Regions from separate parts of the Lactiplantibacillus paraplantarum genome, predicted to be linked through region 4. Evidence: predicted binding sites of a transcription regulator. Region 4 holds the regulator's gene; each other region holds the start of a gene.

Region 1 (4,222 bases), 330 kb from region 4:
CAAACCGTCAATGATGTGATCGTGAACTCACCATACTTTAAAAACGGCTTCTCATTCCAGACCGGTTCCGGTGGTGCCGCATTGGCCGTGACCCGTTACTTGCGGCAAGCCATGCTCGATAATCAAATCAAAGCATCGTTTGCCCTTGGTGGGATTACGAAACCAACGACTGATTTACTCGAAGAAGGCTTAGTCGACAAAGTCATGGATGTTCAAGACTTCGACAAAGGTGCGGCCGCTTCGATGCACGCCAATCCTAATCAACAAGAAATTGACGCCTCATGGTACGCTGACCCTGATAACAAGGGGGCGATGGTTGATCAATTGGATGTTGCCATTCTGAGTGCGTTGGAAATTGATACGCACTTCAACGTTAACGTCATGTCCGGTTCGGATGGCGTGATCCGTGGTGCCATTGGTGGTCACCAAGATGCGGCGACGGCCAAACTGACCATTATTTCCGCACCGCTTGTTCGGGGCCGGTTAGCCACGATTGTTCCTGATGTAACGACAATCGTCACACCCGGTGATTCGATTGATGTTGTGGTGACAGAATACGGGATTGCCATCAATCCGCGGCGCCAAGACTTAGTTAAAGCACTAAGCCATGTCCCAGGTGTGCCCGTTTATACGATTGAAGAATTACAACAGTTGGCCGAAAAGAAAGTCGGCCAACCGCAACCACTTGAATTTACTGATCGGACCGTTGCCTTGATCGAATACCGTGATGGTACGATTATTGATACAATTAAAGCAGTTAAGGACTAAAAGATATTGATTACAAAAATGACCTTGCTTGGCAAATTTTGCTAGCTAGGTCATTTTTATTTGGCAATTCGGTAAGTAAAACGCAAGGTAGTCACAAAATAGAACAATCATACAATATGAGATGGCTTGTTAATTAGTGTGAATCATGATAAAAACGTGCCGATTGATTAAAGTCAAAACCAACCAGCTTAAGCCCGCTGGGAAAAGTTTAAACTAGTGTAAACCTGCTTGATTTGCGCGCCCTACGCCGACTTCCAGGCATTTCTGCCAATTGCTGGAACGTGGTGGGCACAGATTTGAGCCGAAGCCCACGTCTCAAATACTGGCCTTCCACTAACCAAGCAAAGAACGCTTGCTAAGTGGAATTTCACCACTGAGCATTGTCAGAAACGCCTTCCAGCCGGGACAGTGTTCGAATGACAGATATGGATGTACCCAATTTTTGATGGATTGATCGTTATTCTTCTCAACCGATAATCTTGTTATTTGTCTGTGAGACTAGAAATGCAATTATGCCAGCTCAACTATGTCAAAATTGCGATGCTTAGTATTGGAATGGCTAAAATGATCGACGTCAACTCAACGTTTAATTGAAGCTCCAGTTTCAAAATAACCAACAACCAATTGTACCAAGTTAAGTGGCCGTTCATCCGCCATACGAACGGCTTACCCGAAACGTGTTCGGTGCCACTAAAGCCTGTGCTTGCTACACCAATGGACTAATGCCAAACCACATTAATCCGTTGGTTAGGCACAACCCGTGGTCCCTCACAGGCTTGAGACTGGAGGGGCTGGGTGACAATGCTCAGTAGCCAAATTATTCTTAGCTGGAAGTGGGGTGCTTCCGGCTTAGAATAAGACTCGTATTTGAGATGACGCGGGTTGGGCGTTAGCTCAAATCGACGTCGGCTTACGTTCCAGCAATTGGCACCCGGCCCCGGAGGTCGGAATAGGACGCGCATATACTGACGCATAGTAATCCAACTAATGGGCATGTTTTAACCATGATTAATGACAGCTTAATTAGTTTGGTGAATCAAGTAAGTTGATTAAGAAACACGTGTTCAGTTATACGCTAAAAAATATCAAAGCATTGGGGTGAATGAAGGATGGATAAACAGCCAAATTTTAACTTGTTTGTCGATAAATAGTGGTCGTAATCAGCTGTAATCGAATAGAATTTATAACTAAGAATAAATCACACCATGTGAAAAAATAAACATTTTTATCCAAAGGCTGTAATTTTCTTTTTTAGTACGCTTAAGCGCCGATATATCAACCTCATAATTAATACTTATAGCTAAAATACAGTTTGACTATAGCGGTATTTGGACGGTAAACTTAGTTTATAAACTAAATGTTATTTTTTTCACACACTTAGTAAGCGCTTACCAACACATTAATTGGAGGTTATCAACATGACAGAATATCGAGTTGAATCAGATACTTTAGGCGAAGTTAAAATTCCTGCGAACGCACTATGGGGTGCCCAGACGGAACGGAGTCGCCATAACTTCCCAACTGGTACGAAGATGCCGTTGGAAATGATTCGGGCACTACTTCAAATCAAGCGGGCCGCCGCAATTGCGAATAAGGAAGTTGAAGCAATGACTGCCGAAAAAGCTGATTTAATCGTGGCTGCCATTGATAAGTTATTAGCGCTCGACGATGAAGATTTGCGTAAGGACTTTCCACTGGTTGTTTACCAAACTGGTTCAGGGACGCAAACAAATATGAATGTTAACGAAGTGGTCGCGCATATGGCTGGCAAGATCAACCCAGATATTGAAATCTTACCAAACGATGATGTGAACCATGGTCAAAGTTCTAACGATATTTTTCCAACCGCAATGAACATTACGGCCGCGGTTGCCGTGGATAAGTTGATTTCTGCTGCAGAACACTTGTTAGCAGAACTGAAAATTAAGCAAAAGAAGTACTGGCGGGTAGTAAAGATCGGTCGGACTCACCTTCAAGATGCCACGCCACTAACTTTTGGTCAAGAAGTGAGTGGTTGGGCCAGTGCGATTGAACATGATATTGCTTACTTGAAGCAATTGAATCCAACTTTAGGCGAACTCGCAATGGGTGGGACCGCTGTTGGGACTGGTCTAAACGCTGCCCCTCATTTTGCTGAAAATATTGCCGCTGCCATGAGTAAACTGTACGGCATTGAATTTACGGCTGATTCCAACAAATTCTATGGTTTAGCTCATCATTCTGGTTTGAACGTGGTCCACGGTGCCATCAAGACGTTGGCGGCTGATTTAATGAAGATTGCCAATGACGTACGATTCTTGGCAAGTGGTCCACGGGCCGGTTATGACGAATTAAACATTCCAGCTAACGAACCCGGCTCATCAATCATGCCTGGGAAAGTTAACCCAACCCAAGCTGAAGCTATCACGATGGCGGCTGTGCGGGTCATGGGAAATGACGTGGTCGTCGATTTAGCTTCTAGTCAAGGTAACTTTGAAATGAACGTCTACAAGACGGTCTTGATTGATGCCTTCTTAGAATCCGCTGAATTGTTAGCCGGAACGATTACCGGCTTCACTGACCGGATGATTGCTGGTTTGACCGTTAACCAAGATCGGATGGCAGAATTAGTCGACAGTTCTTTGATGACTGTTACGGCATTGTCACCACATATCGGTTACCATGATAGTGCGATGATTGCCCAAGCCGCTGAAAAAGCCGGAACAACTTTACGTGAAGCAGCGATCAAGTCGGGGAAAGTCACGGCGGAACAATTCGATGAATGGATGGTTCCAATTGATATGACGAATATTGATGATTAAGGTAAAATAAGCAGAGGTCAAGCGTCGGTTAGCTGACGTATCTTAACGTGGCACGGGCCGTTATTCCTAGATTTGGAATGATGGCCCGTGTCGAGTTAACCGCAGTAATCTGCTTGTTAATTGTTGGGCTAATAAAAATGGGGCCTTGAGCGTTAGGTTCATTTGCTAGCCCGGACGAATTGAGAGGAGTAGTGGTATTCAATGGCTGATAAATTTACATTTACACCAACCGCATTAGCGGATTTAAAACCAAACTATGACGTGATTATTATTGGATCAGGTGGTGCTGGCCTAACAGCTGCCATTCAAGCACATGAATTGGGATTGAAACCCGTTATTCTAGAAAAAATGCCTAAGATTGGTGGGAACACTACCCGGGCTTCATCAGGAATGAATGCGGCTGAAACCAACGTGCAACTGCATCACCACATTGTTGATAGTTTTGGTGATTTCTACGGCGAAACCCTTAAAGGTGGCGGCGGAATGAATAATCAAGCCCTATTGAAGTTCTTCACAGAACACAGTGCATTAGCAATTGACTGGTTAGCGGATCACGGCATCAAGTTAGACGATTTGACAATTACGGGTGGCATGAGCGTGATGCGAACCCATCGCCCAAGCTCAATGGCACCAATTGGTGGTTTCTTAGTTAC
Region 2 (4,222 bases), 530 kb from region 4:
TTTCCCGTCTCAACTAATGAGCAGAAATACTTCAAATCACGTTCATTCACATTAATACCTCCACGCTCAGTTTTACTTGCTGACTAATTTTAACACTAAATAAACGGCAATTCGCAGTCAGTACTGATCACGAATTGCCGCTTATAATTAAGTATTTACCACAAACCTAATAACTTCGTCCAGAGTAGCCCTCCACCTAACCAAATAATATTAAAAATGACACCCACAATTGCGCTTAGTTTCCACCACTCCGCACTCGTCACATAACCCGTACTTGATAGTAATGCAGCAGGGCCTGCCGAATATGGCGTCGTAGACAAGTTGATTGAGCCAGCAAATGCCAACAATAGAGCCGCCAAGACGTGGGGCACGCCAGCACCAATAGCGATGGATAAAAAGCCGGCGTATAGTGCTGAAATCTGCGTTGAAACACTTGGAAACATATAATGTAAGTAGAAATAGGCTAAAAACAAAATAATTAGAACACTAATCCAGTTCATCCCGTTCAGTAAATGCCCCAACGTTTTTGAAAACCAAGGGAAAAATCCTAACGTCATTAACTTCTTGGACATCATCATAATGATTGACAGCCAGACTAAAATATTCCAAGCAAAATTTTCATTAAGCAAATCTTTGGTGGTTAATACGCCGGTAATTAGTAAAATAACGACCGCAATAAAACTAACCTCGGTAGCATCAATGCCAATCTTAGTCCCAACTAACCATAAAATGATGGCTAAAACAAATGTTACCGACATAATTTTTTCACTAGCGGTCATTTTTCCGAGAGCCGTCAGCCGTGTCGTTGCCCAGCGATGCGCATCGGGGGTTTCCTTAACTTCGGGTGGATAAACTTTATATAATACCCACGGAATAATTAGTAGCGATAAAACTCCCGGAACACAGGCAGCCATGAACCACTGCATCCAGGTCACTGTGATTCCCTGCATTTTGGCTAAGCCGATCGCAACCATGTTACCAGCCAAGCCAGTCAAAAATAGGCCTGATGTAATATTATTAACTTCATACTCAGTAAAAACTAAAAATGAGCCTAATTTCCGTTGGGTCCCCTGTTTTGGGTCAGAGCCCATTTCACGAGAAAGATTATCAATGATTGGGTACATGATGCCATTGACCCGCGCATTATTGCTGGGAATACCAATCGCCAACACGGCATCAACAAAGGATAGGGCGTACGCTAAACTCAACGTGCGTTTACCAAATAAGCTGACAAATAAATAAGCAATCCGCTTGCCAAGTCCCGATTTGATAAAACCAGCAGCCATGAACATGCACATGGCAACCATCCACGCTGTCGAATTACCAAAACCGGTCGCGACTTCGTCCATCGTAAAAACACCCGTTAACGTCGCGACAACAATCCCAATCAGCGTGACGGCCATCATCGGCAACGGCTTGGTGATACAAGCAATAATCGTTGCTACAAAAATAGCAAAGAGATGCCACGCGATAATACTAATCGCTAACGGTCGTAGTGGTGTAAGTAACCAGAGACCAATTCCAAAGACTAACGGCAAAAGAAAGCCCTTCCATTTTACTTGACTCAACATTTGCAATTCCTCCTAATGATTTCTTGATTGTTAATTTTTTCACATAAGCTGACATCAACAGCTGTATTCCTTTTTTCAGTATCACCATAACTTAATTTATAAGTCTGTCAATCAAAATTTAGCAATACTTAACCCGTGAATGTAATGAAATCAGCTGTACTAGGGCTTAAGACGACGTCTCTTTTGTTCATATATTAGATTTTATTTTAATCAACGACAATCACTGGCTTCCTTTTTATAAATATAATTTATAAAAAACTAAAATAAAGTTTGCTGCTCGCTTAGTTCCTACTTAATAATCGTTGATCGAATAAAACAACTTTCGCTTGTTATCGTTGTCACAATAGTGTTTTGCGAAACTGGTCAAAATTAAAGGTTGTTTTTTCTATACGATTAATTATATTGAAAGCGTAAACAATCGATGTACTTATCAAACTAAAAAATAATAAAGGAATGTTGATTATGAAATATGTCGCCTTGATTGGTACGACTGCACAACAATCTTACAATCGTGAACTATTACAATTTATGAATCACCACTTTAGTCAGCGGGCTACGATTGACGTCAATGAGATTACCGGAATCCCACTATTCAATGAGCCTGATCAAGATGATATTCCAGCCACCGTTCAAATCTTAAATGATAAAATTAGCCAGGCAGACGGGGTTATTATTGGTGTACCCGAATACGATCATGCCATTCCAGCCGCACTCAAGAACGTCATCGAATGGCTCTCATACCAACTCCATCCGTTTGCTAATAAACCAGTCATGTTAGTTGGTACTTCCCTTGGCGTACAGGGGACATGCCGTGCTCAAGGTGACTTGCGCAATATTCTCAATGCGCCCGGAGTTGATGCTCAGGTACTTCCCGGCAATGAATACATGTTAAGCTACGCTGCTAAAGCCTTTGATCAGAATGGTCAAATGGTCGATGCCCCTTCTATCAAATTCTTGGAACGGTGCTTCGATAATTTTGAAAAATACGTTAAAGCACTCAACGGCACCCCCGCGCTCAATGTGAACTGGCACGGTAATTACGACGTTATCGTTTTAGGCTTTGGTGGTGCGGGTGCATCGGCAGCTCGCTTTGCCGCTGATAATGGCGCAAAAGTTCTACTAGTGGATGCGGCGCCATTTGGCCGTGAAGGCGGCAACACCCGCTACTCTGCCCAACATGTCGTTACGGGTGAAAGCCTAGATAAACTAACCGCTTATTATCAAGCACTGGGCGCACCCTTTAGTACTCCTACTAAGACGCTCAACGCTTATTTAAGCGGCATGAACAAAATTCCAACATACTTTGAAAAGTACCTAGGAATTAAAGCAGTCAGTTGGAAACATGACATTAAACCTGGTGATGCTGTTGCCATCAAGAAAACCATGGCGGAATATCCAGAATTAGCTGGGAGCGAGACTGTCGATTTCGCCCTCGTTCATAAACGCGATAAAGACGCCGCATTATGGAAACTCCTCCGGCAAAAAGTGCTCGAACGGGCCGACAATATTGACGTCTGGTTAGACTCACGAGCACAACACTTGATTCAAGACCCCAGCACCAAAATCATTCAAGGTGTCCAGATCAAACGCGGTGAACGCTTACTTAACATTCACGCCAACAATGGCGTCGTCCTTGCAATGGGGGGCTTTGAAAATAATCCTGAGTTAACACAAACTTACCTTCATAGCAATCACTTGACCCCATTGGGCACCCTTTATAACCGTGGTGATGGCGTCAAAATGGCCCAAGAAGTTGATGCCAAAATGTGGCACATGACCAATTATGAATCTCACGGTATCTTACCTGGAATCACCTTCAAAGAAGACGCCAACGAGCGGGGCCGGCAAATTGAGCATTGGCCATTACTGAAGAACGGCAGTATTTTCGTTATCGCTGACGACGGGACACGTTATTTCCAAGAAGATGCTAAGCACCGGCATGGACACGTTTATACGCACGGTTCTTGGTTGATTCCAATGAAGAACCAGCACCCCTACTTGATCTTTGATCAAACCCAGTACGATGCCTTCAAACAAGAAGAAAGTCAGGCTGGTCAGTTACCTTATCCGAAATTCATGACCAAGCTCGTTTCCGCGCCAACGATTGCACAATTGGCAGACAAATTAGACGTTCCTGCTAACAATCTGCAACAGACCGTCACCGATTTTAATCACTATACAGAAGTGGGTCGTGATTTTGAATTTGGCCGTGATCCACAAACGATGCGGCAGCTGGACGGTGGCCCTTACTATGCCATTGCCGCGGCAAATGACGTTCTCAACACACAGGGCGGACCACAGCGTAATGAAAACGCCCAAATTCTCAATGTCAACGACGAACCGATTCCCCACTTATTCGGCGCTGGTGAATTAGGCGGTATCGTTGCGAACTGCTATCAAGGCGGCGGTAATTTGGCCGAATGTTTGATTTTTGGTAAGTTAGCTGGTGAAAACGCTGCTCGTCCAAAGGTAGATAGTGAATCTGTCACCGCCAACGAAGCCAACGGAATTAATGATCTTGTTGATGGCGAAACAGCATCCAATGTTAAACTGGCCGCTGATCAATATCTCGGCAGTTCTAATGCCGGGCTAGGTGGCAAAGTTATTGTGCGTGTGACTTACAACGACCATAAAATTCAAGCAGTCGATGT
Region 3 (4,222 bases), 790 kb from region 4:
TTGCATTCCGATAGAGGTGATGCGTATTCATCTTACTGTATAGTTCCTTGACTAACCATTTAGCAATGTCATCAGCACGGTCATCATTATTCCCGTAGCGAGGGAAGTCGTTGTCAGCCTTGAAGTCAACGGCGATTCCATCTTCGTTACGAATAACTTTAACGTGACCATACTTGATTGCTGAAATCGAATCAGCAGCATGTGATAAACCAGAAATCCCAGTTGCGAAGGTCCGGTCAAGGTCAGTATTCTTCAAAGCTAATTGGGCAGCTTCGTAGTAATACTTGTCATGCATGTAGTGAATGGCATTGAGGGAGTTAACGTAAGTGTCAGCTAACCAATCCATTTGTTTGTCTAATTTCTTCATGAATTCGTCATAGTCGATGTATTCTGAAGTAATTGGTTCGTAGGCAGGGCCAACTTGGTCACCAGCAATTTCATCACGACCACCATTGATGGCGTAAAGAATAGCTTTGGCTAAGTTTGCCCGAGCACCGAAGTATTGGATGCCGTCAGCAATTGGTTGTGCTGAAACACAGCAAGCAATCCCATAGTAGTCGGTACCCCATTGTACCCGCATCAAATCATCGTTTTCGTATTGAATGGTTGAACTGTCAATGGAGACTTGCGTTGCGTAACGCTTGAAGTCTTCTGGTAAGCGGTCTGACCATAGAATCGTGATGTTTGGTTCTGGTGCGGCGCCCATGTTATCCAAGGTCTTTAAGATCCGGAAGGCTGTCTTAGTAACGTGATGTTGCCCATCAACGCCTAAGCCACACATTGATAAGGTTGCCCAGATTGGGTCGCCGGAGAAGAGTGAATTGTATTCTTCAGTACGGATAAACCGAACCATCCGTAATTTCATAACGAATTGGTCAATTAATTCTTGGGCTTGGTCTTCATCGATAACGCCATTTTCTAAATCGCGTTGAATGAAGATATCCATTGTTGTATCAATCCGGCCAACAGACATTGCGGCACCGTTTTGAGTCTTGATGGCAGCTAAGTAAGCGAAGTAAATCCATTGAATGGCTTCTTGTGCGTTAGTTGCAGGCTTGCTAATATCGTAACCATAACTAGCAGCCATCTTCTTCATGTCAGCTAAAGCCCGGTATTGATCTTGAACTTCTTCACGGAGACGGATAACATCATCGGTTAATTCGCCATCGCCAATGTGAGCAAAGTCATTAGCTTTGTCTTCCATCAAACGATCGATCCCATAAACAGCAACCCGTGGTAAGTCTGGAACAAGGCGGCCACGTGCATAAGCATCTGGTAGACCAGTGATGATCTTGTAGTGACGTGCTTTCCGCATGTCAGGGGTGTAAACATCGAAGACACCTTGATTATGAGTCTTGCGATATTCTGTGAAGATTTTATCGTTTTCTTTATCAGGAGTGTAGCCGTAAGATTCTAAGGCGTCATCGGCCATCCGAATACCACCATATGGCATAAAGGCTCGCTTCAAAGGCTTGTCGGTTTGGAGACCAACAATCTTTTCGAGATCTTTTTGAATATAGCCAGGGCCATGGGAAGTAATCGTTGCAACAACTTTAGTATCAGCGTCCAACACACCGCCAGCTTCACGTTCTTGCTTCTTTAATGCTAAGACCTTGTCATTTAAAGTCTTGGTGGCAGCGGTGGGGCCAGCTAAGAAGCTTTCATCGCCATTGTATTGTGTGAAGTTATTTTGAATAAAATCACGAATGTTGATTTCTTCCTGCCAGTGCCCTCCCTTGAAACCTTTCCAAGCTGCGGGCTTTGTTGTCTTTTCTGATGTAATCATTTTCTCGCCTCCATAATTTGAATCCAATCAAATGATTGATAAAATTCTATATTTGAATCATAACATTTTTTTGCGAATTTGTAACCGCTTCCAGGTGATTTATTTCACGTTTAGGTCAATTTTTTATAATCTATGAAGGTGTTTTGGAATTTGAATGCTGGCATGACAGTGTTTGTTGCCGTAGTTGTGCATTGACAATTCACTTAATTATATTCAAAAAACAGCCAAAATTCATGCTTGCTTTGATATATAAGTGGAATATTGTCTATAATATAACAAGTGTTCAACTAGTTAGTTAATGAAAAGTGAGCTAGTGTGTGATAGATTTGCAAAACGTTTGCCGTTGATTTTATGAGGAAGTTCGTTATCATAAAGAAGATAAGCAGATGAAAAAAGTAATGTATGTCACGAAAGGTGGGCGTAATGCAGATGCTCGAAAAAATTGAACAATATATTGACAGTTGTATTGAAGCTGGTGATATTTACGGGGCGTCGTTTAGCTTGATCACCCCTAAAGGTATTAGTCAATATTATCATGGCAAGCAGGGTCGTGATGAATTTGCCATCGGCTTGGATCCAGCCATGATCTATGATTTGGCATCGGTAACTAAAGTTGTGGGGACCACGACAAGAATCTTTCAGTTGCTATCGGATCACACGGTCCATTTAACAGACTCGGTAGCTCGATTTTTACCTGGGTTTACGCATCCTGAAATTACCATTAAAAACTTGTTACTTCATAATAGTGGTTTACCAGCAGATATTGATAATCTGGATAAGATGCAGCGCGAGGATTTAATTAAAGCGGTCTATGATGCGCCACTAGTTACTGCTCCGGGAACAACGTACGTCTATTCAGACTTAGGATTCATTTTGCTGGGCTGGATTATTCGAGCAGTTGACGGATCGTTGGCACGAAGCATTCAGGATCATGTCTGCTATCCATTGGCTATGACCAATACGGGCTATAATTTAAATCGGCCCAAGGTTCGTTTTGTGCCAACGGAGTTTGATCCGTTAAGAGGACAAATTCAAGGGCAGGTTCATGATTATAAAGCATTCTTGCTAAATGGTGAGAGTGGCCATGCGGGCTTGTTCTCGACATTGACCGATTTATCGGTGTTTGTTGAAATGATGCTGAATTTTGGCGAGTATCAGGGAAAGCGGGTACTTGATGAAAACGTCTTTGATTGGTTGGGCGAATATGATGAAAGTGGTCGAACACTAGGTTGGGAACGACGCGCGGGGCGTCATCAATATTTCCACACTGGTTTTACAGGACCAGCCATCGCTTTCGATTTGGATCGACAGGTGGGGCTAGTTGTTTTAACAAACCGAGTCTACCCAACGAGTGATAATCAAGTTTGGAATCGAGATCGTAAACAAGTCTTTGATTTATTTTTTGAATCTTAAAGATAAATATTGATCCTGAAATTAAATAAGGCGTCGCAACCGTCATTCACGGCTGCGGCGCCTTATTTAATTGTGAGGTTATCATGGCCAGTTTGTCGGGTTACTTGCAAGAAATTAATCGGTGGTTGAACGTGGAAGTAGGGCTCTTTAATTTTTACTTCTATATATAGGCTACTTTTGCAACATATAGGCTACTTTTGCAACCATCGTAGTCCGGGAATGTGACGCACAATTTTATAACTGGCTGCGCCAAGAATGACGCCAGCCCAGTTAGTAATAACATCGTCGATATCGACCCAACGCTTGATATTAACCAACCAGTCCAGAATGAATTGACCTAGTTCGAGTGTCAGGCCGGTGAGTAAACCTAACCAAATAAATCGACGCCAGGGTAAGTCGGGAAAGTTCCACGCCAACAAGCCGCCTAACGGAACGGTAAGAAGGACGTTGAGCCAAAACTCAATGTCTAATTGTTGGAAGGGGATCACATTCAATTTGACAGGACCCCATTGAATATATTGAATCACAAGTTGAGTACCGAAGTTGTAACTCGTAGGTGTGTAGCAAAAAGCAGTTAATATCCAGAGAAAAGCAATCAAGCTGAGCTGCTTAAACCGTTGGATATTAGTGCTTGCCGAACGCGCGCAGGCATATAATAGAACAATGAACAGTACTGAGATAAGTAAGAATGGTAGCCAAGCTAGCATATTTAGTCGCTCCTTTTATTTAAATAGTATAGAGAAGAAAAGGACATTTGACCATTTATAAAAATAAATTCAGGAAAAGTGTTGACACTTTTTGTTTCAATTGGTATATTAGTAAACGTTGCTGCTACGGCAGATGCTTCTCACCATCAAATAATTATTGAAATTAGTTGTTGACAACTTCTTCAGTAATTGGTAAGATAGTTTCTGTTGTCGCAAAGGCAACCACGGCAAATTAATCAAGTTACTTCTTAAAAAAAGTTGTTGACAAGATATTGATTAAGATGTTATGATGATTAAGTTGTGTTAAGCGATTAAC
Region 4 (4,222 bases):
TTCACTTGCTGAAGATACAGAAGCGATTTGCGCAATATCTTCTTGCGTCTTAACTTCGTGTGCCATGGCATGTAATGAGTCAACCGCCGTCTTAGTGGCTTCTTCAATCCCACGACGAATGCCAACAGGGTTAGCACCGGCGGTAACGTTCTTCATACCTTCATTAACGATTGATTGCGTTAAGACCGTTGCAGTCGTCGTCCCATCACCAGCAATGTCATTAGTCTTTGAAGCAACTTCAGAAACTAACTTGGCACCCATGTTTTCGAAATGATCGTCCAATTCAATTGCTTTAGCAATCGTTACACCATCATTAGTAATTGTTGGTGAACCATATGATTGTTCCAAAACGACGTTGCGACCCTTAGGCCCTAACGTTGACTTAACTGTGTCAGCTAATTGATCGACACCTTTTAGCATCGCTGAGCGTGCATCTTCAGAGAACTTTAATTCTTTAGCCATTATCTCTATTCACCTCATGAATTTAATTTATTTTAAGTTGCGCAATTTAAATGGATTAGTCTTCGATTGCAACGATATCTTTTTCGTGCAATACCAAGTACTTAGCACCTTGATACTTGACTTCGGTACCGGCATACTTATCGAATAATACTTGATCGCCGACCTTCACGCTGGGGTCAACTTTTGTCCCGTTATCTAAAACACGACCGTCATTGACGGCAACAACCTTCCCGCTTTGGGGCTTTTCCTTGGCGTTATTGGCAATGACAATCCCACCAATTGTTTGTTCTTCTTCTTCTTGTTGTTGCAAGATAACGCGATCTCCTAATGGTTTTAACACGTGAATCCCTCCATTTATTCTTTTTTAGCACTCCGTAGTTCCAAGTGCTAATTACATTGTCAACTATATCATTTTAATTCAAGATTGCAAGTAATTTGTCAATTATTAGTCAAAGAATGTCAAATCGACTATAATGAAAATTACAGTTACCGCTACGCAACTTAAATTTAACTTTTAAAAGGACGTGAGTTGATGGTCAATCGCCGCCAATCAATCTTTATTCTCATTATTTACTTTATTATTTACGCACTACCAAGCGTTTTAGTTACCGCTTTTCATCAACTTGGTTCTCAAGTATTCGTCATTCAAACAGTTGATTACTTGGTCGGTGCTGTCCTGCTCATTTGGTTAGCTAGCCGAATGAAGGCTAAAAATGTGATTGAAAAGCATCCCAGCAATTGGAGCAAAACCATTCTTTGGGGATTGATCGGACTCGTGCTCGTCATCGTCGGCCAATTAATTATTCTAAAAATCACTGCATTATTAGGCCAGTCAACCGCCTCAACTAACACCACTACGCTCTTGACAGTTGGCCAGCAATACCCGGCCTTTTTCCTAGCAATCATTATCGGGGCCCCAATCATGGAAGAAATCGTCTTTCGCAAAGTTATCTTCGGTAATCTTAGCGCAGTCACTGGTAAGATTGGAGCAGCCTTAATTGCGAGCGTCCTATTTAGCTTCGCACACGCGGATGGTCACTTTATTCTATACGCATTTATCGGCCTCTTATTCTGTTGGCTATACCAACATACTGGTCGTATTCAAACTTCTATGACCGCCCACATCTTAATGAATGCATCGGTCGTATTACCAACACTGTTTGGATTACTGCATTAATCCAAACTAGCAGCTCTCAATAGCTGAAGCCGTCATTAAACCCTTGTTTTTAAGTAAAAAGCTGACACAAAAAGGTGCTCTGGGAACCAGTCCCGGGGCACCTTCTTTTACTATATAATATCTAAACTAAGACAGTGACTTAGTCTTGCGTCTCATTCTGATCGTCATGACCGGTTTCGCCCAATTGCTGCCCATAATGCTCAATAAAGTAGATCAATGTTTGCAATTCATTGGTCAAGTCAACGTTTTGAACCCGGACTGTTTCTGGAACCGAAATTCGTAACGGCGTGAAGTTCATGATTCCCTTCACGTTAGCATCAACCAAATCATCCGTAATTTCCTGAACGACCGTCGTTGGGACTGTCAAAATTGCAATTTCAATCTGTTGTTCGATCAATTGCTTCTTCAACTCAGTCATTGGGTACACTGGCACCCCGCTTTGAACCGTATTGGCAATCGCCTCGTTAACATCAAAGGCTGCTGAAATTCGGACATTACTATTTTTGTGAAAATTGAAGTTTAATAAGGCGTGACCTAAATTTCCGACCCCAATCAAGGCAACGTTCGTTAAGGTGTCTTGGTTCAAAATCTTTTTAAAAAATGCAAGCAACGTTTCAACATCGTATCCATACCCTCGTTTACCGAGCGCCCCAAAATACGAAAAGTCTCGCCGAATCGTTGCTGAATCTACTTTAACCGCCTCGGACAACTCGGTTGATGATACCCGCTTCTTATCTGCATCTAGTAAAATATTCAAGTAGCGGTAATAAATCGGTAACCGTTTTGCCGTTGCCCGTGGAATTTTTGTTTCTGCCATTCGGACGCGTCCTCCTATATAAAAGTTTGTGAATTTGCTGACACTATTCTAGCATAACCTACGACTTTGTGAAATAATAATTACTTATTATTCCAAATAATTGGGCAAACCGTTGCAATATGCTACAATTATGTCACGAATCAAATGTGAAAGGAGCTTAATAAAGCGTGATTTTACTACAAGTACAGCAGGTTATGCGGCGTTTTGGTGCCGATGTCTTGTTCGATAACGTACAAATGGACATTCAAGAGCACGCCCGTGTGGCCCTCGTTGGTCGCAATGGCGCCGGCAAATCAACCTTACTTAAAATGATTGCTGGTGAGACTGTGCCTGACGAAGGCCAGATTTCGATGCGCAAGGGACTGACAATTGGTTACTTGGCCCAGGACCAAGGCCTAGACAGTCATAATACAATCTGGGAAGAGATGAGTAGCGTCTTCGCCGAGTTGCATGCAATTGAAACCCGAATGCATCAACTCGAAAATCAACTCAGTGATCCGGCTATCATGAACGATGAACAGGCCTACCAACAAACTTTAAAAACTTATGACCAAATTCAAACAGAATTTCAGCAGAAAAACGGTTACGGGTACCAAGCTGAAATCCGGGGTGTTTTACACGGATTTCAATTCGACGCCGATGTCTATGATAAATCAGTCACTGAACTATCAGGTGGGCAAAAGACGCAGCTAGCACTCGCCAAATTATTACTTGAAAAACGCGATTTACTTATTCTTGACGAACCAACTAACCACTTGGATGTTGAGACTTTAACTTGGCTAGAAAGTTATTTACAGTCGTATACAGGCGCATTGCTTATTGTCAGCCATGACCGTTACTTCCTAGACCGAGTCGTTAATGAAGTTTATGACCTGTCGCACCATGAAATGGTCCATTATACCGGCAACTACGATCAGTTTGTTCAAGAAAAAGCGGCACGTATTCAAGCTCAGTGGAAACACTACGAAAAACAACAAGCCGAGATTAGTAAGCTTGAAGACTTCGTTAACCGTAATATTGTGCGGGCTTCCACGACAAAACGCGCCCAGGCCCGACGCAAACAACTCGCTAAGATGGACCGACTTGATCGCCCTGACAATGATGAGAAAACGGCCCACTTTGGCTTTCACGCCGCCAAACAAAGTGGCAACATCGTTTTGACCGTCAAAGACGCTGCCGTGGGTTATGATGGTCGGATCCTGTCAGAACCAGATAATCTCAGCGTCAAAAAACATGAAGCGATTGCCATCGTCGGTCCGAACGGGATTGGCAAATCAACCTTCCTCAAGAGTATTTTGGGCCAAATTCCATTCATTAAAGGTCAGGCCGTGTTTGGCACTGGCGTCGTCACTGGTTATTATGACCAAGAGCAACGCAACCTTAATGATAAGAAAACGGTATTGGGTGAGCTATGGGATGAACATCCAACCACGCCCGAAAAAGATATCCGGACTATCCTAGGAAGCTTTCTCTTTACTGGAGAAGACGTTGATAAACCCGTTCACGCACTATCTGGTGGCGAACGGGCCCGGTTACTATTGACTAAACTCGCCATGCAAAACGACAACTTCTTAATTCTTGATGAACCGACGAACCATTTAGATATTGACAGTCGTGAAGTGTTAGAAGTGGCCCTCAACGATTTCGATGGCACCCTACTCTTTGTTTCACATGACCGTTATTTTATTAATCAAGTTGCTACCAGTGTCGTAGAAGTCTCACCAGAAGGAACTGAACTCTTCTTGGGCGACTACGATTATTATATT

Evidence for each region. Region 4 encodes Rex, which represses fermentation and respiration genes when NADH is low (regulators of the CRP and FNR family bind a similar motif). Its sites were predicted from a motif close to TTGTGAANTANTTCACAA; they were not measured.
Region 1: the regulator Rex is predicted to act here: its motif matches at 2,126-2,143, upstream of LP667_RS04395 (class II fumarate hydratase).
Region 2: the regulator Rex is predicted to act here: its motif matches at 1,898-1,915, upstream of LP667_RS00230 (FAD-binding protein).
Region 3: the regulator Rex is predicted to act here: its motif matches at 2,048-2,065, upstream of pflB (formate C-acetyltransferase).

Annotation. Positions count from the first base shown of each region.
Region 1 covers NZ_CP032744.1:910,362-914,583, forward strand. Annotated here, with positions in the region: gene citF (citrate lyase subunit alpha) at 1-768, shown strand, start outside; gene LP667_RS04395 (class II fumarate hydratase) at 2,187-3,569, shown strand; gene LP667_RS04400 (flavocytochrome c) at 3,771-4,222, shown strand, end outside.
Region 2 covers NZ_CP032744.1:56,053-60,274, reverse strand. Annotated here, with positions in the region: gene LP667_RS00240 (LysR family transcriptional regulator) at 1-50, opposite strand, end outside; gene LP667_RS00235 (DASS family sodium-coupled anion symporter) at 156-1,571, opposite strand; gene LP667_RS00230 (FAD-binding protein) at 2,034-4,222, shown strand, end outside.
Region 3 covers NZ_CP032744.1:2,928,916-2,933,137, reverse strand. Annotated here, with positions in the region: gene pflB (formate C-acetyltransferase) at 1-1,786, opposite strand, end outside; gene LP667_RS14385 (serine hydrolase domain-containing protein) at 2,210-3,199, shown strand; gene LP667_RS14380 (VanZ family protein) at 3,391-3,906, opposite strand.
Region 4 covers NZ_CP032744.1:584,689-588,910, reverse strand. Annotated here, with positions in the region: gene groL (chaperonin GroEL) at 1-462, opposite strand, end outside; gene groES (co-chaperone GroES) at 518-802, opposite strand; gene LP667_RS02805 (CPBP family intramembrane glutamic endopeptidase) at 995-1,639, shown strand; gene LP667_RS02800 (redox-sensing transcriptional repressor Rex) at 1,779-2,456, opposite strand; gene LP667_RS02795 (ABC-F family ATP-binding cassette domain-containing protein) at 2,624-4,222, shown strand, end outside.